One region of the Paenibacillus sp. GM1FR genome, then DNA from elsewhere that is predicted to be linked to it. Evidence: riboswitches for the same ligand, from Rfam matches in the RefSeq annotation. Region 1 holds a riboswitch; each other region holds the start of a gene.
What was found. Region 1 has a riboswitch for thiamine pyrophosphate ahead of tenA (thiaminase II). Riboswitches for the same ligand answer to the same signal wherever they lie in the genome.
Positions count from the first base shown of each region.

Region 2: it holds a riboswitch for thiamine pyrophosphate, as region 1 does, so the genes downstream of both, PAEAM_RS15530 (ABC transporter substrate-binding protein) here and tenA (thiaminase II) in region 1, are expected to answer to the same signal.
Region 3: it holds a riboswitch for thiamine pyrophosphate, as region 1 does, so the genes downstream of both, thiC (phosphomethylpyrimidine synthase ThiC) here and tenA (thiaminase II) in region 1, are expected to answer to the same signal.
Region 4: it holds a riboswitch for thiamine pyrophosphate, as region 1 does, so the genes downstream of both, PAEAM_RS12165 (ABC transporter ATP-binding protein) here and tenA (thiaminase II) in region 1, are expected to answer to the same signal.

Region 1 covers NZ_MKZL01000011.1:1,278,519-1,282,353, forward strand. The annotation lists gene PAEAM_RS11435 (nucleotidyltransferase domain-containing protein) at 1-714, opposite strand, end outside; partial or broken gene PAEAM_RS11440 (CD3324 family protein) at 883-1,149, opposite strand; gene tenA (thiaminase II) at 1,470-2,132, opposite strand; TPP riboswitch at 2,246-2,343, opposite strand; gene PAEAM_RS11450 (endo-1,4-beta-xylanase) at 2,550-3,835, opposite strand, start outside.
Region 2 covers NZ_MKZL01000021.1:35,817-39,651, reverse strand. The annotation lists gene PAEAM_RS15540 (ABC transporter permease) at 1-127, opposite strand, end outside; gene PAEAM_RS15535 (thiamine-binding protein) at 127-417, opposite strand; gene PAEAM_RS15530 (ABC transporter substrate-binding protein) at 680-1,720, opposite strand; TPP riboswitch at 2,028-2,140, opposite strand; gene PAEAM_RS15525 (NAD-dependent epimerase/dehydratase family protein) at 2,285-3,040, opposite strand; gene PAEAM_RS15520 (VOC family protein) at 3,058-3,444, opposite strand; gene PAEAM_RS15515 (DUF2798 domain-containing protein) at 3,619-3,835, shown strand, end outside.
Region 3 covers NZ_MKZL01000007.1:58,974-62,808, forward strand. The annotation lists gene thiC (phosphomethylpyrimidine synthase ThiC) at 1-1,610, opposite strand, end outside; TPP riboswitch at 1,995-2,108, opposite strand; gene PAEAM_RS04355 (IclR family transcriptional regulator) at 2,257-3,000, opposite strand; gene PAEAM_RS04360 (alpha/beta hydrolase) at 3,360-3,835, shown strand, end outside.
Region 4 covers NZ_MKZL01000012.1:92,052-95,886, forward strand. The annotation lists gene PAEAM_RS12155 (S-layer homology domain-containing protein) at 1-638, opposite strand, end outside; gene PAEAM_RS12160 (radical SAM/SPASM domain-containing protein) at 904-1,779, opposite strand; TPP riboswitch at 1,998-2,100, shown strand; gene PAEAM_RS12165 (ABC transporter ATP-binding protein) at 2,260-3,024, shown strand; gene PAEAM_RS12170 (ABC transporter permease) at 3,014-3,835, shown strand, end outside.

The DNA.
Region 1 (3,835 bases):
CCTCGTAACGCTATTCAACATATTAAAAGATGTTATTCGAATATCTTCAATGGTATGAGCTTCGATGATTGACATGTATAAGGATTCGAGATCATCTGGAACATAGCGAAACGAACGTATCTCTTCCAAATATCGCTTGATCCCTCGTTTGATACACGTGTTATTCAGACTCACCAAGGCATTGACGAGATTGTACAGAACGCCAGCAGATGCATATCGCACTGAACCGATATCTTCACCAAGCATCGTATCACTGTATGCTTGCTTAGCCAGATCGATCCATTTATTTGCTCGATTAAGACACACTTCTCCTATCGGATTCGCAAGTGCATCAAGAGCTTTTTGCTGGAAGTCGTTCAATTTCTCCAAATCCTCAGGCGTTGCATAGTAGAGTATTTTCAGGTCGGTTAGGCTCGATACGTTGGGACTCTCCAAGGTGGATTGCTCTTGTATTCTTGAATCCCATGGCGTGCAATAGATATCATATCCAACGTCGTCCAAGATGAAGCAATCGGATATTCCCCATCCCTTTTCTGTATTATTAATGATAATTAAATCAAGATCGCTCTTCTCGTGAAAGTCACCGGTGCTAAATGAACCAGTAAGCCCAATAATGGCGATATCATCTAGAAAATCTCTTTTTACGCGTTCAATCACCATGTTAATGAGCAGTTCGTTTTTGTCCAGCAGCTTCTTCTTTATGATTTCGTTCATTCGTTACACCTCTTTGTATGATCCGGCCGTCCTTCATCACAACAACCTTAACTTGAGTCTATCGACTTAGAGGTACGGTTACTATGTATAAGTTGATTTAAGTCATCTTTGCACAAAATCCGCTAAACCGTCGATACGACGAGTTAGCGGATTTCATTAGTTCCTTGATTAGTTCTTTGTATAGACTATTTTCTTTATGCTTTCGCAGGACAAGAAATACCGATCCGCCAACTCCTCTATCCTGACTCCATTGCGGAATAAGGATTTAATCTCAGCGTTTCGAGCAGAGACCCTGCTCTTGCTCTCTGTTTTCTCGCCCCATTTCAGGTGCGCCTCTTTGGGTTTTGGGATATAAACCAATTCCCCTTGAACGTATTCCTAAATGATACGTAACAATTCTTCCGGAAAAATAGACTCGGCTTTTGAATATTTCATGGGCCTCACTCCTTATTTAATAGATCAATAAGGTGCAAAGCCAGTTAGTAGAATATTACGATTCGTCGTTGGCAATGTGATTATTCCCGGGCTCTATGCAAAGCATTGCCATATCCTTCACTGGCTTTGCATAGAGCCGTGCATGTAAGAATCCTACTCCGATTGTTTTCAATAGCCTCACCTCCAGAAAATAGATAGTTGCTATTTGCTTATTATATCAGGGCTTGTTGTTCAAATGTTTAATCATGTATTTTTGGGCTAACATGTTCTGATTATTCTGTACTCACCTTGATTAGCTGCTCTCTACTTTACCAGTGAACTCATGACTCCAGCCTCCATGACATCTCCCAAAAATCAAGTTCAAAGCGACTGCACATCACGAAAATATCTTCCATCCGTTGGTACGTTCCCTCGCTACAGCCTTCTAATAGCTTATCAGTTAACGTCACTAGGGATTGATTGTTGCTGTTGTATTCAGAGGAAGCATATCCTGTGATCCACTCTCCGTAAAAAGGATGCTCAGCTGCACCTGGCTTTTGGGCAAGGACTTGACCAATCTCTGCATAGCTCCATGAGCAGGCCAGAATGGATACAAGTACTTCTGCTATGCCACCCGCATGGGAAACAGAGAGCATATAGTTAGTATAGGCTGCATTTTTCAGTGCAGGTTTTACCTGGAAAACATGATCCTCTGTAATTCCTAATCGCTCCATATAAGAACGATGAATTTTCATTTCACCATTCAGGATGTTATCTACGTTTTTACTAAAAAACTGCATCAATTTGGGGTCGTGCGACTTGACGATACCTAGTGCAAATACACGGGCATAATCGAACAGGTACAAGTAGTCTTGCAGCAAATAATAACGAAATTGTTCGACCGGTAAGGAACCATCTCCGATTCCTTTAACAAAGGGATGCTCAAGACATTCCTTCCACACAGGCTGTGCTGCCTGATATAGTCTCTCTGAAATAGTCAACATGTGTTCCTCCAATTCATAATGTACGTATTCAAAAACAAAAAAACGAAACATCCATAGGATGTTTCGCAGACAAATACACTAAAACAAGTGGGTTCGCATGAGCTACCCAAGTACAGTGTTTCATCGTTGCATCCCTACGTTGGCATTATCCAAATCAGGTAAGGTCGGTTTAATACCCTCTCAGCCGGTTAAGGCTCCCTCGCAAACGGTTGTATGTAGTTGATTACTTTCTTATCCACATAAAAGAAAAAATAACATCCATTTAGTATATCAAGGGCTGTTAAATATAGTCAAGGCAGATTGTATCGCCCCTCATCACCTTTGGTGACGTATGTAAACGATGGAAACCATCACAACAATGGTTGAGTTTTAGCCACTGTTATGATGGTTTCTATTCTTGCAACTACTGCCGATGGTTTAATGCCCGAGTTTGTTCTTTCCGACAAAAGTGAGTATTCCGTACTGGGAAGTGTTTCTCCAGCTCTCATTGGTCGTATCATTCCACTTGGCTACGCTCTGCTTACCTCCGCCCTGGTTGTCGTTAATTTGAAGCTCGAAACCGAGAACATTCCCTGCTTTGGGCGTCAATGATTGCAACTGGATTCTGGCTTCTACGAGATATCCTTTATTCGTTGTCTTCACAGCACTTACAAGGCGTCCGGGCGAGGCCCCCCCTGCAAAGGTTCCCACATTGTCAGCACTGATTCTGAACTGGGCATCATCATATTGAAAATACGGTGTGCGCTGGTGATTCTCGTCCAGGAAAATCTCAACCGAATCCTGATCCCATGGGTTGATGCTGTCTGTAATGATGTTTGGATCAGTGACGTCGATCAGCAGATATAGATACTCACCTGACCACATTGCGCGAGCCACTGCCTCTGCACCTTCGGTCTCATTCAATCGTTTTACTTCAAATGGTGCAGCCTTATTCCATAGGGCGTCTTTCTTCCCATCAATCTGAACAATCCCTTGCACAGCTTTTGCAGATTTGGGCATAGGGGCAAGCTGAATCGCGCCGTATTTGCTTGTATCTTGTTCCTGAGACTGTGTTCGATCATTCCAGTACAGTGGATTATAAGGTTGTGTCCCACTTGCACCGCCATCAGTCACGCGGATATCCAAGCCGGCTTCATATTCTGATCCGACTTGGATACCACCCCACGGAATGGACAATTCAACCTGATATCCGGCTTTTGTCTCGCGTACACGATATGAACGCTGCTCCACACCCTCAGCTTTGCCCGACCGCTTAATGATTACGTGTCGGTCATCTGCTTCATATGAAGTGGTCTTGCCATTATTGAGATCAACAAAGAGTTCTACTCTGTCATTCACATCTGCCTTCGCATCCTGAACATCCACGAGGATATACAGGTTACTATGATCCCATAAGGTGCGGAAATTGGCTGATCCCGCAGAGTCACCCTTCAGTGGAGTAGACACCGCTTTGTTCCAGAGCGGATCTTGTGACTGTTTTTTGATATCCGGTTTACCCGAAAGTGAGACGGCTCTCTGTGTCAACACAGGCAAGCTGGATTCATCCACAAGTCCCCAGTATGCTTTTTTGGCCTTCAGGGCTGAATCAAACAGCATAGCCTGGTTGTTGTAAGACTTCTCATCTTGGAGTCCCCATAAGGTAACTGAAGAAATGTGGTCTTTGTGTTTTTTGTACAAATCCAACAGTTCCTTATATCGATACG
Region 2 (3,835 bases), on a different contig from region 1:
CGATGTCGGACGGTGCAGGCAGCATCCATTTCTCAATATGGAAGAGGGAGACGGCTCCCTGCCATATCGCTATAAAGAGAATAACCGCCACAATGGGCGGCCATACACTTTTGAAATAGGCAGGCATTAGCGATACTTCTCCGTCAGGGTATCCATGCTGAAGCCGGTAGGGCTATGGGCGATTTTGATCTGGGAGATGATGCTTGGGCTGCCAGCCTCCACGAGTACCTCGTGCATTTTACGGACAACTTCCAGCAGTTCCTCTAGTTCCCCCTCCATCGTGGTGTCGAGCGCGTTCACCTGATATTTCAGGCCGGATTGCTGAATAACTTCAATGGCGCGATCAACGTAAGGATAAGAGTTCTCGCCATTTGGCGTTTTCGGGATAACCTGAATGCTAAGTAGTGTGCTTGCCATGAGAGATCACGGCTCCTTTCGTGATATATAAAATGAACTAATGACTGTTACACTTGCCACTTCGATGACAGAATAACCTTCCAATCGCTGTTATCCCCAGATTTTTTTGATTCCCTTTCTCTAAAGGGAAAATCCGGTGATAGCGTATGCTTCCGATGCAGCTTTCTTTCAGAAAGCTTTTAGGCGACCGCTTCGCTTTTTCACGTTATTTCTGTCCTCTCCGTCCTCGTGTAAAATTTAAGTTCGTTTTATATGAGAAATTTTATTGGGGTAAAAACTCGTTTGTATATGCCTTGCTCACATCGATCTGTTCATCCAGCAGTTTTTTGCTAAACATCCAGTCAGTGTAGTTTTGCCATACTTTCTGCTTTTGCTCACCCCAGCGCGGGGCGTCATCTGTGTACTTGGGACTAAGCCATTTCTGGCTTGCCAGCACCAATTCCTTATCCAGATCCGGTACGGCCTTGATCAGAATGTTCGCTGCGTCTTCGGGATGATCAATCGCATATTGATACCCCTCGGAAGTGGCTTTCAGGAATGCTTTCACCAACTCAGGGTCGTTTTGGATCGTCTGCTCGTTTGTTACGAGGACAGGTGTGTAATAATCCAGTGCATCTGAATAATCCTTCACATATAACATGTCGATCGGTTCCCCGCGCAGTTCGGCTTCAATACCTGTCCAGGCGTAGAAAATCCACGCGAAATCAATGTCCCGTTTCACTGCGGTGAAAAAGTCAGCATCACCCATGTTAATGTTTTTCACTTTGGATACATCGGCGCCGTCGCCTTCCATAATGGATTGCATCACGGCTTCTTCGACTGGGGAACCCCAACCGCCATAGGTTTTGCCTTCAAAATCTTTCGGTGACTTGATATTCCGATCCGCCGGAGCGGCGAACCCGGATGTATTATGCTGAATAACTGCTGCAATGGAGACGAGTGGAACACCCTGTGTGCGGGCTTGAGTTACACTCTCCTGATAACTTACGCCAAAAGGCACTTCATTCGATGCAACCATCGTATCTGCGCCACCGGCACCTGGTTGTACAATCTCCACGTTCAAGCCTTCGGCCTTGTAAAAACCTTGATCTACAGCTGCATAAAGGCCTGTATGATTCGTATTTGGTGTCCAGTCGAGCACCACTTTAATATCTTTCAGGGCGGCAGTGTCACCTTCGTTGCTGCTTTCCGTATTTGTGCCGCCGTTCTGCCCAGCTGGGGCAGCTTCTTTGCCACCACATGCGGCTACAGTTACCATAAGCACGCATAAGAGCAACAATCCCATCGTTTTACGCCATTTCATCTGTGGTTCTCTCCTTCGGTATGTCCGGCCGATTGGCACGGGGTACTCCTTGGCTTCATATCCAATCATCTTGCATAAATCGACAGATTTATACCAGTTGAGATCCGGATGACGTTATTTTTGAACAAGTAAAACGTCCATCGATGTCATTCAAGGAAGCCAGACCGCGTTTAGCGGCAGTTTTTCTTGCAATATCAGGAAGGTGATGCTTCCAGTCTTATACTTTCTGATAGTAACAAAAAAAGCGCCCCGTATTCCGGGACGCGTGCAGGCGTTAGAGAGGTGGCGTTCAGCCATAGGGCTGTGCCATTTCGATATACTCCGATTCCTACGCTGGCATGATCCAGATCAGGTCTAAGGGTTAGTATCTTGGTGGGATACACTCTCAGCCGGCCAATTCCGACTCCCCTGGGAAACTATGAAGTTACGGGCATTACTAGGTGTAATTATAGGCCAGCGGGTGGAACGTGTCCAGTCATGAACTGGATAGGGACACGTATAAGTTATCAAACAGGCCGTTATACATATGTATAACAGCCTGCTTGGATGTGTTATTTTCAATAATTATCGTGGCGAATCATATAAGGCAATCTGACTGAGTGCAAAAGCATCGGATTTTGGGTCATAACCTACCTGTTTCTGAGTGGTTTCCAGATTCAATCGTTTAAACCGATTATTCGAGATCCCATGCAGTATGGTGAAGGGTTCCAGATCGGTAGTTGTAATTGCTTTGAACATCAAATCACACAAGTCAGCCGGACTAATATACGCGCTCATATCCCTTGCCTCCAGCACGGGTCCGTCCGGTTGAAAATCATCATATGCACCTATACGTATTGCTACACTTTGTAAACCTTCGGTATACGCAAAATAGGAAGCGAGCGATTCTCCAAAACATTTGCTAACCCCGTACAAATTCCGTGGGCGTGTGGGCATGTCCGGATAGACTTGAGCATCTATGGGATACCCCTCAATCGTCTGTGCACTGCTTGCAAGAATGACTCTTCGTACACCTTGGTCTTTAGCTGCACGGAATACATTAAATGTACCTTTGATATTGATGTCCAACAACGATTCATAAAATCCGGCATTCGGGGAAGGATCTCCCGCCAGATGTACAACCACATCCATGCCTTCGCAAGCACGCTGACAGGCTTCGGGGTCTGTCACATCCAGTGTCATGATCTCATGGCTTGTCCCTTGATACGTATGCAGTCTGTCGATATTCAAATCCGTAAGTCGCAGGTGAAATGTCTCTGACAAGTGTTGGGACAAGTCACGTCCAATTTTTCCGGCTGCGCCGGTAATTAAAATGTTCATGAAATCAGCTCCAATTCTTAGCGCTGGAAGAACTCAATCCATTCCTTTTCAGGTCCATAGATGAAGAAATAGCGGTAACCGTTAGGCAATGTAATAATCTCTCCATCGATAAATTCGGCTTCGGTGGCTTGGATGCGTTTGTACTCAGAATCGAGGTCATCCACGTGGATGGCAAAATGGTGCACCGTACCTTCGGAAGGCAGCTTGTCGCTGTATCCTTGAATTAACTCAATCTCAGTCTCATTACTTCCATTGAAGCCAAGGAAGGCGAGCTGAATGATACCGTTGGTATGGGTCACCCGGTCTTTCAATTCAAGACCAACGATCTCCGTGTAGAAACGCAGCGTGGTCTCCAGATCACGAACGGCAATGCCGACGTGGTCAATGCGCTTTTGAAAACTCACAATCAAAAACCTCCTTATGTAGTGAATGTTTCTACCATTTTAAGGGATATCATAGAGCTGTACTACATGGTTGTCAAATCCAATTTTAAATTGGAAAAATCATAATTGTTCACAGAATGTTCACTTATGCGGAGGGTTTGGTCATCTCTATAATTACGAAGGTAAACAGAGAGGATGAGAGAATTGCCAACCAGCAAGAAGGAACAAATTATTTTCGGATTAATGATGTGTACAGGAATGGTCTTGGTCATGATGTTCTTCAATCTATGGCACAGTGGGTTACTCGGCAAGATGTCCCCGCTTGAGATACTGCTTCAATTCATATTATGTTTTGTCATCGCGTTTCTGGTGGAGTCTTTCATTGTTGGCCCTGTGGCGAGAAAGATTGCAT
Region 3 (3,835 bases), on a different contig from region 1:
GGGTCCAGTGACAGGTTGAACTGGTCACGCCAACGGAACTCGAACCGCGCTTTGGACAATGCGTCATCGCGGCGTTGAGCACGCGGATGGCCTTTCGCCAGATCGGCGGCATGAGCTGCGATCTTGTAGGCGATGACCCCTTCCCGCACATCATCCTTGTTGGGCAGGCCCAAATGTTCTTTTGGCGTAACATAACAGAGCATGGACGTGCCGAACCAGCCAATCATGGCTGCCCCAATGGCGGACGTGATGTGATCATATCCTGGCGCAATGTCGGTCGTTAGCGGCCCAAGTGTGTAGAACGGTGCTTCTTTACAGATTTCCATCTGCAAGTCCACATTCTCCTTGATCTTATGCATCGGCACGTGACCCGGACCTTCGATCATCACCTGCACATCATGCTTCCATGCGATCTGCGTCAGTTCCCCGAGCGTAGCCAGTTCCGCCATCTGAGCTTCATCGTTGGCATCGTAGATACTGCCTGGACGAAGTCCATCTCCCAGCGAAAACGCCACATCATACCTTTTCATAATCTCGCAGATTTCTTCAAAATGGGTGTACAAAAAATTCTCCTGATGATGCGCCAGACACCATGCTGCCATAATGGAACCGCCCCGAGACACAATGCCTGTCATTCGCTTGGCGGTCATGGGGATATAACGCAGCAGTACACCTGCATGAATCGTAAAGTAGTCCACGCCCTGCTCTGCCTGCTCAATGAGTGTGTCACGGTACAACTCCCAGGTCAGCGCTTCCGCTTCGCCATTCACCTTCTCCAGCGCCTGATACAGCGGCACCGTACCAATCGGCACAGGTGAATTGCGGATAATCCATTCCCGGGTGGTATGAATGTTTTTGCCTGTGGACAGATCCATCACCGTATCCGATCCCCAGCGTACCGCCCAAGTCATCTTCTCCACCTCTTCCTCGATGGAGGAAGATACAGAAGAGTTGCCTATATTGGCATTGATCTTCACATGAAAATGACGACCGATCAACATCGGCTCACTCTCCGGGTGATTGATGTTGGATGGCAGAATGGCCCGTCCACTCGCCAGCTCCTGTCTCACAAATTCCGGTTCCACGCCTTCACGAATGGCGGCAAACTCCATCTCTGCCGTAATGACTCCCTGCCTCGCGTAGTGCATCTGAGTCACACAGCGTCCTGTCTGTGCTCGCAGCGGTTTGCCTCGTAATCCGGGGTACTCTTCAGCGCCAGCTCTCTTCCCTCCGGGCTTCAGTCCGTTATCCTCCGGTTTAACTGTACGGCCTTGGTAAGTTTCGACATCGCCACGCTCTGTGATCCAGCGAGTGCGCAGGGCTGGCAGACCTGCACGGATATCCGCATGAAATTTGGGATCGGTCATGGGGCCGCTCGTATCGTAGACACGCAGCGGTTCGTTATGCTCCACTCCTTGGGGAGTATTCGTGTCATGAAGGGCTATCTCACGCTCCGGTACAGCAATGTCCGGCCGTGAGCCCTGAATGTAGACTTTGCGGCTACCGGGAAAGGGCTGAACCCGTCCGGCCGCTCCTGTTTCTTTTTCCACCTGCTGATCGTTATGTCCCTGCTCCGTCGCTTGTTGTCCCGTTTGATTTCCTGTACTCATGTTCGCTTGTCTCCTCCTCAGTATTCGTCGCTTGTTTGGTTGGAATAGTCATTAGCTCACTTACGTACCTGTCCCAAATCATGCGCAATGCAGAGAAGAAAGAGCGATCCTACACCAGACCAGGGGAGACACTTTTCATGTACAGTTAACAACAGACGGAGGTCACCACAGATCATCGATCTATGAGACTTCCCTCCTCATCCAAGCCCGCTTTTGCAGGTTAGTGAAAAAGAAGCCCATAGAATCCGCGCTATATCGCCCGTTCCCTGTATATAAAAAAGCCGGTCCCCGAAGGAACCGACTTTTATGTCCATCACCAATAATGCACCTTTATGCAGCTCCTTAACGGAGCCCTACAAGGGTCACATCATGTGGTGGTTGTGGTCATATCGCCGATTACTTCCCTACGCTGGTATGATCCAGATCAGGTGCAAAGGGTCCGGAATCTCATGCGATTCCGTCTCAGTCCGGACAATTCGGACTCCCCCAGTAACGTTAATAAGTTGCGGCTTACATAAGCCGCCGTTCATATTCAATGAAGCTGGCTCCGTTGGGCCGTCCATTACAGAGTAGCGCAACCGGAACATAAAAACAACCTTTATATTCCAGAACACCAACCCAATTGGAGAAAAATCTTAACTCAACATCAGGATAACATGAGCCCCATTTGCGTAGCAGCATCCTTCAACACAGGTGCGTATTCATGCAATGTCTCCTGCGAGAGTCGGCTGACAGGCCCTGAGACCGAGAGGGCAGCTGCAATATTGCCTCTGCGATCCATAATCGGAACAGATACCGCGGCGGCTCCCGGCTCACGTTCCTCATAACTCGTCGCATATCCGTTATCCCGGATATCTCCCATCTGCGCCAAATACACCGCCGGATCAATAAACACCGGCCATTCCGGCCCGTTCATCAGTTCTTCACGATCCTCGTCCGTGGCAAACGCCATCAGGACTTTGCTGGAAGCCCCCACAGACAGCGGGAGTCTAACACCAACGGGAGCAACTCGGCGGATCGCCTGATCACTTTGCACCGCCTGAATACGAATCCGTTCACTCCCATCACGCAGGTACAGACTCACGGTCTCCCCCAATCGATCTCTCAGTCGCTCCATCGCAGGCAACAGCAGAATAGCGGGATCATCACTGCGGGACATATGAGCTGACAGCTCCCAGATTCGGATGCCAAGTCGGTACTTCTCTGTTGCTGCATCGCGGATCACGAACCCTCGATCCTCCAGCGTAGCCATCAAGCGGTGCACTGTACTTTTGTGCAGGCCAATCTGGCTGGCAATTTCGGTGAGTCCCAGATCACTGCGTGTGGTAAAACATAATAATATATCCAGCGCCCGTTCCACAGCCCGGACGGTTAACTTGCGATCTTCCATGGCATAATGCCCTCCTCATGTTTCATCACATGAAACTTGGTTACATAAATTATATGAGAAACGGTCTCATCTGTAAACCAAAAAGAGCCAAAATCAAAATAGGCCAACGTGTAAATTTTTCCTTTTTATAAGACTTAATCCCCTGTAATTTACACACTAAGGTAATGTTACCCATATATCTTAAGAACTATATAACAATTGCGTAACAAATGCCCTCAATCAATTGACTTTGACTATACGGGAACATACGATAAAGATATATTACATTAAGATATCGCTCTGAAGCAGGCTCTGAAATCGACGCAATTCTCTTTTCATGTCGTTGTTATCTTCAACTGAACTTCAAAGGAGGGGCATTCATGTATCAATCATCCCAGAGCGAAGCCCCGCTGCAAACAAAAGTGTCCGATCTGCCCTCTTCCCTATCACCGAGGCTGATTCGGTTCAAACATATTATCGTAGCGTTGCTGCTCTCCGTTGTATTTTTTCTACTGTTTTGTTTTATTGCACTGCATGGTTATATCGCATGGGTATTATCCAATCCAACGGTAGCGCCTGTCTTCTCCAATCCGATGCAAGCCAAGAACATGAAGTATGAAGACATCACGTTCCCGGCAGCAGATGGCAGCCGCACGATGCAGGGATGGTATATTCCTGCTGACAATGCTGCAAGCAAAACGATTATTTTCAGTCACGGCTATGGTGCCAATCGTGAAGAAACATGGGTACCCATGTATGACCTGGCACACTATGCCCATCAACTTGGGTTCAACGTGGTGATGTTCGATTACGGCTTCGCTTCTCAAGTGAACAAAGCTGTAGCCACAGGTGGCAA
Region 4 (3,835 bases), on a different contig from region 1:
AGCGCCTGTCGATCTGCTATGCCTGATGGATTAAATTTTACTGTTCCATCTTTTTGGACTAATCCTTTGATAAAACCAGATTGATAGGCTAGTGTTACAGAATCTTTCGCCCAGTTGGATACTTGACCCAAATCTGAGAGTTGTGGTTTGGATGTTTGACTCGTTAGATCTTGATTGTCCCAACCAAAGGCTCTAACAAAAAATACAGCCAACTCTTCTCTTGTCACATTTTTATTAGGCGAGAAGCTATCTTTGGAGGTACCTTGAGCAATTCCAGATTTGACAAGTGCACCTACATATCCGGCATACCATTGATCTTCCTTTACATCTCTGAATTGACTTGCTTCGACATTATCAGGCTTTAAATTAAGCGCACCGACCATAATTTTTGCTAATTGAGCTCGTGTTACCGAATCGGAAGGTTTAAATGTCCCATCAGTAAATCCTGTGAGTATTCCTTGTTCTACTAATTTGGTTATTTCCGTTTTGGCATACGAATTATCAATATCAGTAAAAGAAGTTTTAGATGTAGCCACTTCTGCCGATACAGATAAATTGATAGATAACATAGAAACAATCAGAGACGTAGAAAGCATTAACGATAGTTTGTGATTAAACTTTTTCCATTTTGAATTCAAAACTAAAACACACTCCTCAGTAGGCTTCTGGTTGGTAAATCCACTAATATATGAATCTTTAGAACTAATACACCTCCTAATCAATAGGATAATAATACCATGCAAATTCATAAAAACAAGATTAATAAACTATGATTTTACAAAAAAGTTGTTATCCTGAATTGATTTCAATTCTTATTATCTAAATAATTTCGCAATAAAGACAAAACGAACCTACCGAAAAAAATATTTTCGGTAGGTTCGTTTTTAAGTGAATTTATATATTCTAGGCTCCGAATCTCTGACGATAACCGCACTTTCGACACAACTCTTCTACAGCTTCGCGTTTGGAGAAGCCATATACCAGATTGTTCGCTCGCTCACCCTCAATAATCTCCGAGAATGACTTCTCGTGCACATTACCCAGGTTAATCACACCCTCGCCATCGAGACAGCATGGAACCACCGTTCCATCTACAAGCACAGCTGCCTGACCGCGAAGTGCATGGCAAAAGCCTTTACCGTCATCTTCAGGTGCATCCAGACTTGGCCACTGGAACTCATGGTCCTGATTCAGGTATACATTCGGGGCAATTTTGACCCCACTGCCTGGAACCACTTTTTCCTCAATGCGGAAATCCAGATTGAATTCACGTTCCAATACTTCAAGGGTCTCCCGATTTCGATTCATCTGAGCATTTGTGAAGTTATCCTGCGTCAGATTCCAAAGTCGGAATGAGATGATGACATTGTGCTTAACGGCCTCGTGTACAAAGGACAAAATATGACGCAGGTATCCGTCACGGTCTGTTGAACCTTCATGCCCATCGAAACTGTGCAGAGAGAAATTCATCTGCCGCAGCGCTGGTTTGCCAAGCAATTTATGCTGAGTCTTGGGCAGCAGTGTACCATTCGTTGTAATGTTCACCTTGAGTCCCTTCTCATGTGCGGAATCGAGCAACAAATCTATTTTGGGATGCAACAAGGGTTCGCCTTTGACATGTAGATAAATATGATTGGTGTGTGGTTTAACTTGATCCAGTATATTGTTGAAGACTTCAGGGTCAATGAATCCTTTGGCACGCTGTGTCTGCGGACAGAAGCTGCATGCCAGATTGCAGATACTCGTGATCTCAATATATACTTTTTTGAACGTTTTCAACTCGGGTCCCCATTCTGCCTAGGAGGGAGAACAATCCCACCTGCATTTTGTGATCCGGCCAATATGCGCCACCCCTATTATATCGGGTTAGGGAGCCCAGGTAAATTGTTCAGTTGTTCGGGTCTGACTCCAAGTTCATCTCAAGAATTCCATCATGCTGCCTCTTTACAGTTCATGTTCAAGTGATATATGCTGAACAGACAACTGCATATCTTGAACTTTTGCACTAGGGGAGCCTTGCGGCTGAGACGAATATGACTATTCGGACCCTTTGAACCTGATCTGGATCATACCAGCGGAGGGAAGTGGAGCGGCCTTTTAGTAAGCGGAATTTTCTCATGTATGTGAAGATAAATTGCTGATTTAACTTACAGACCCACTCATTTCTCCGGAAATGGGTGGGTCTTTTTTTGTTCCTTTTGCAGAGTATAGGATGCCGTTGTTATTCCAGCAGTCTGACATCAAGGGGGTGAGGATCAGATGAACAACCATGTAACCATTGAGAACGTTAGCTTCGCTTTTCCTGAAAAAAAGGATTCACCCGTGCTCGCCAATGTGTCGCTTCAGGTCCAACAAGGAGAATTTGTCTCGCTCATTGGCTCCAGCGGGTCAGGTAAAAGCACACTCTTCAAGCTGCTCGCAGGCTTGCATGAGCCAACCGTTGGCATCATCGATATAGCTGGTGTACCGCAAGGACAACGGCTCGGACGAATCGCCTATATGCCGCAGAAAGATCTGCTGTTATCCTGGCGTACCGTCATGGAGAACTGCATGCTACCTGCCGAGCTTGCACCAGGCCGACAGGACAAGGACAAACTACGAGCCGATATCATCGCAGGATTGGCAAGGTTCGGCTTGTCCGGTTATGAGCAGGCCTATCCAGATGAGTTATCCGGCGGCATGCGGCAGCGGGTCGCATTGCTTCGTACCTTGCTTACAGGCGGGCAGCTCATGTTGCTGGATGAACCCTTCGGTGCACTCGACGCCTTAACCAAACGAGAAATGCATCGCTGGTTGCTCGAGCTGTGGGAGGGCTTTGGCCAAACCGTGATGTTCATTACACATGACATTGAAGAAGCCCTGCTGTTAAGTGACCGTATCATTCTGTTAACTCCAGGGGGGCAAGGTCAGCAGTTGCGGGAGATGACGGTTCCTTTACCACGCCCAAGGCATTCGGACATGATCTACGAACCGGCTCTCGTGCAGATGAGGCAACAACTGGAGGAACAATTGCATGCAAAATGATAGAGCTGAGGTTAGCGTCTGGACGTGGTGTTCGAAGTGGCTCTCGAACTGGTTTTCCCAATATGGTTTGTTTATTATGCTCATGTTCTTATTACTGGCGATCTGGGAAGTGAGTGTGCGTATGGGTTGGGTGCCCTCCTTCATCATTCCTGCACCCACGGCCATCATAGGCTCACTGGTTGAACATCGTCGTCTGCTGTTGACCATCCATCTGCCTGCTACCTTTATGGAGGTTATTGTTGGTTTTGGCTTGTCCATAGTGACTGGAATTACGCTGGCAACAGGCATGCATATGAACCGGTCGATTGAAAAGGCCCTATATCCCTTCATTGTAATTAGTCAGACCATCCCGCTGATCGCCTTGTCCCCCGTATTTATCTTGTGGTTTGGTTACACGTTGTGGAGCAAAGTCGCGGTGGTATTTTTAATCGCATTCTTCCCCATTGTGGTCAGTACCTACGATGGACTCCGCCAAGGCGATCCGGAGCAGCGTGAACTACTGCTCACCATGGGCGCCAACAAGTGGGATATTTTTTGCAAACTCCAGGTTCCGCTGGCACTTCCCTCTTTTTTCTCGGGGCTAAAGATGTCTGTGGTGTACTGCGTGGTTGGGGCAACGATTGGCGAATGGCTCGGTGGTAGCAAAGGTCTAGGGTACTTCAGCCGTCGTATGTCCAGCAACATGAACACGGATGCGATGTTTGCCGCCATTTTGCTGTTATCCCTGCTTGGGATCGTTTTGTTTATACTGATTACCTGGCTGGAGAAACGATTTAGCATACGGCGTCATCGTCATGGAGGCAAAAGAAAG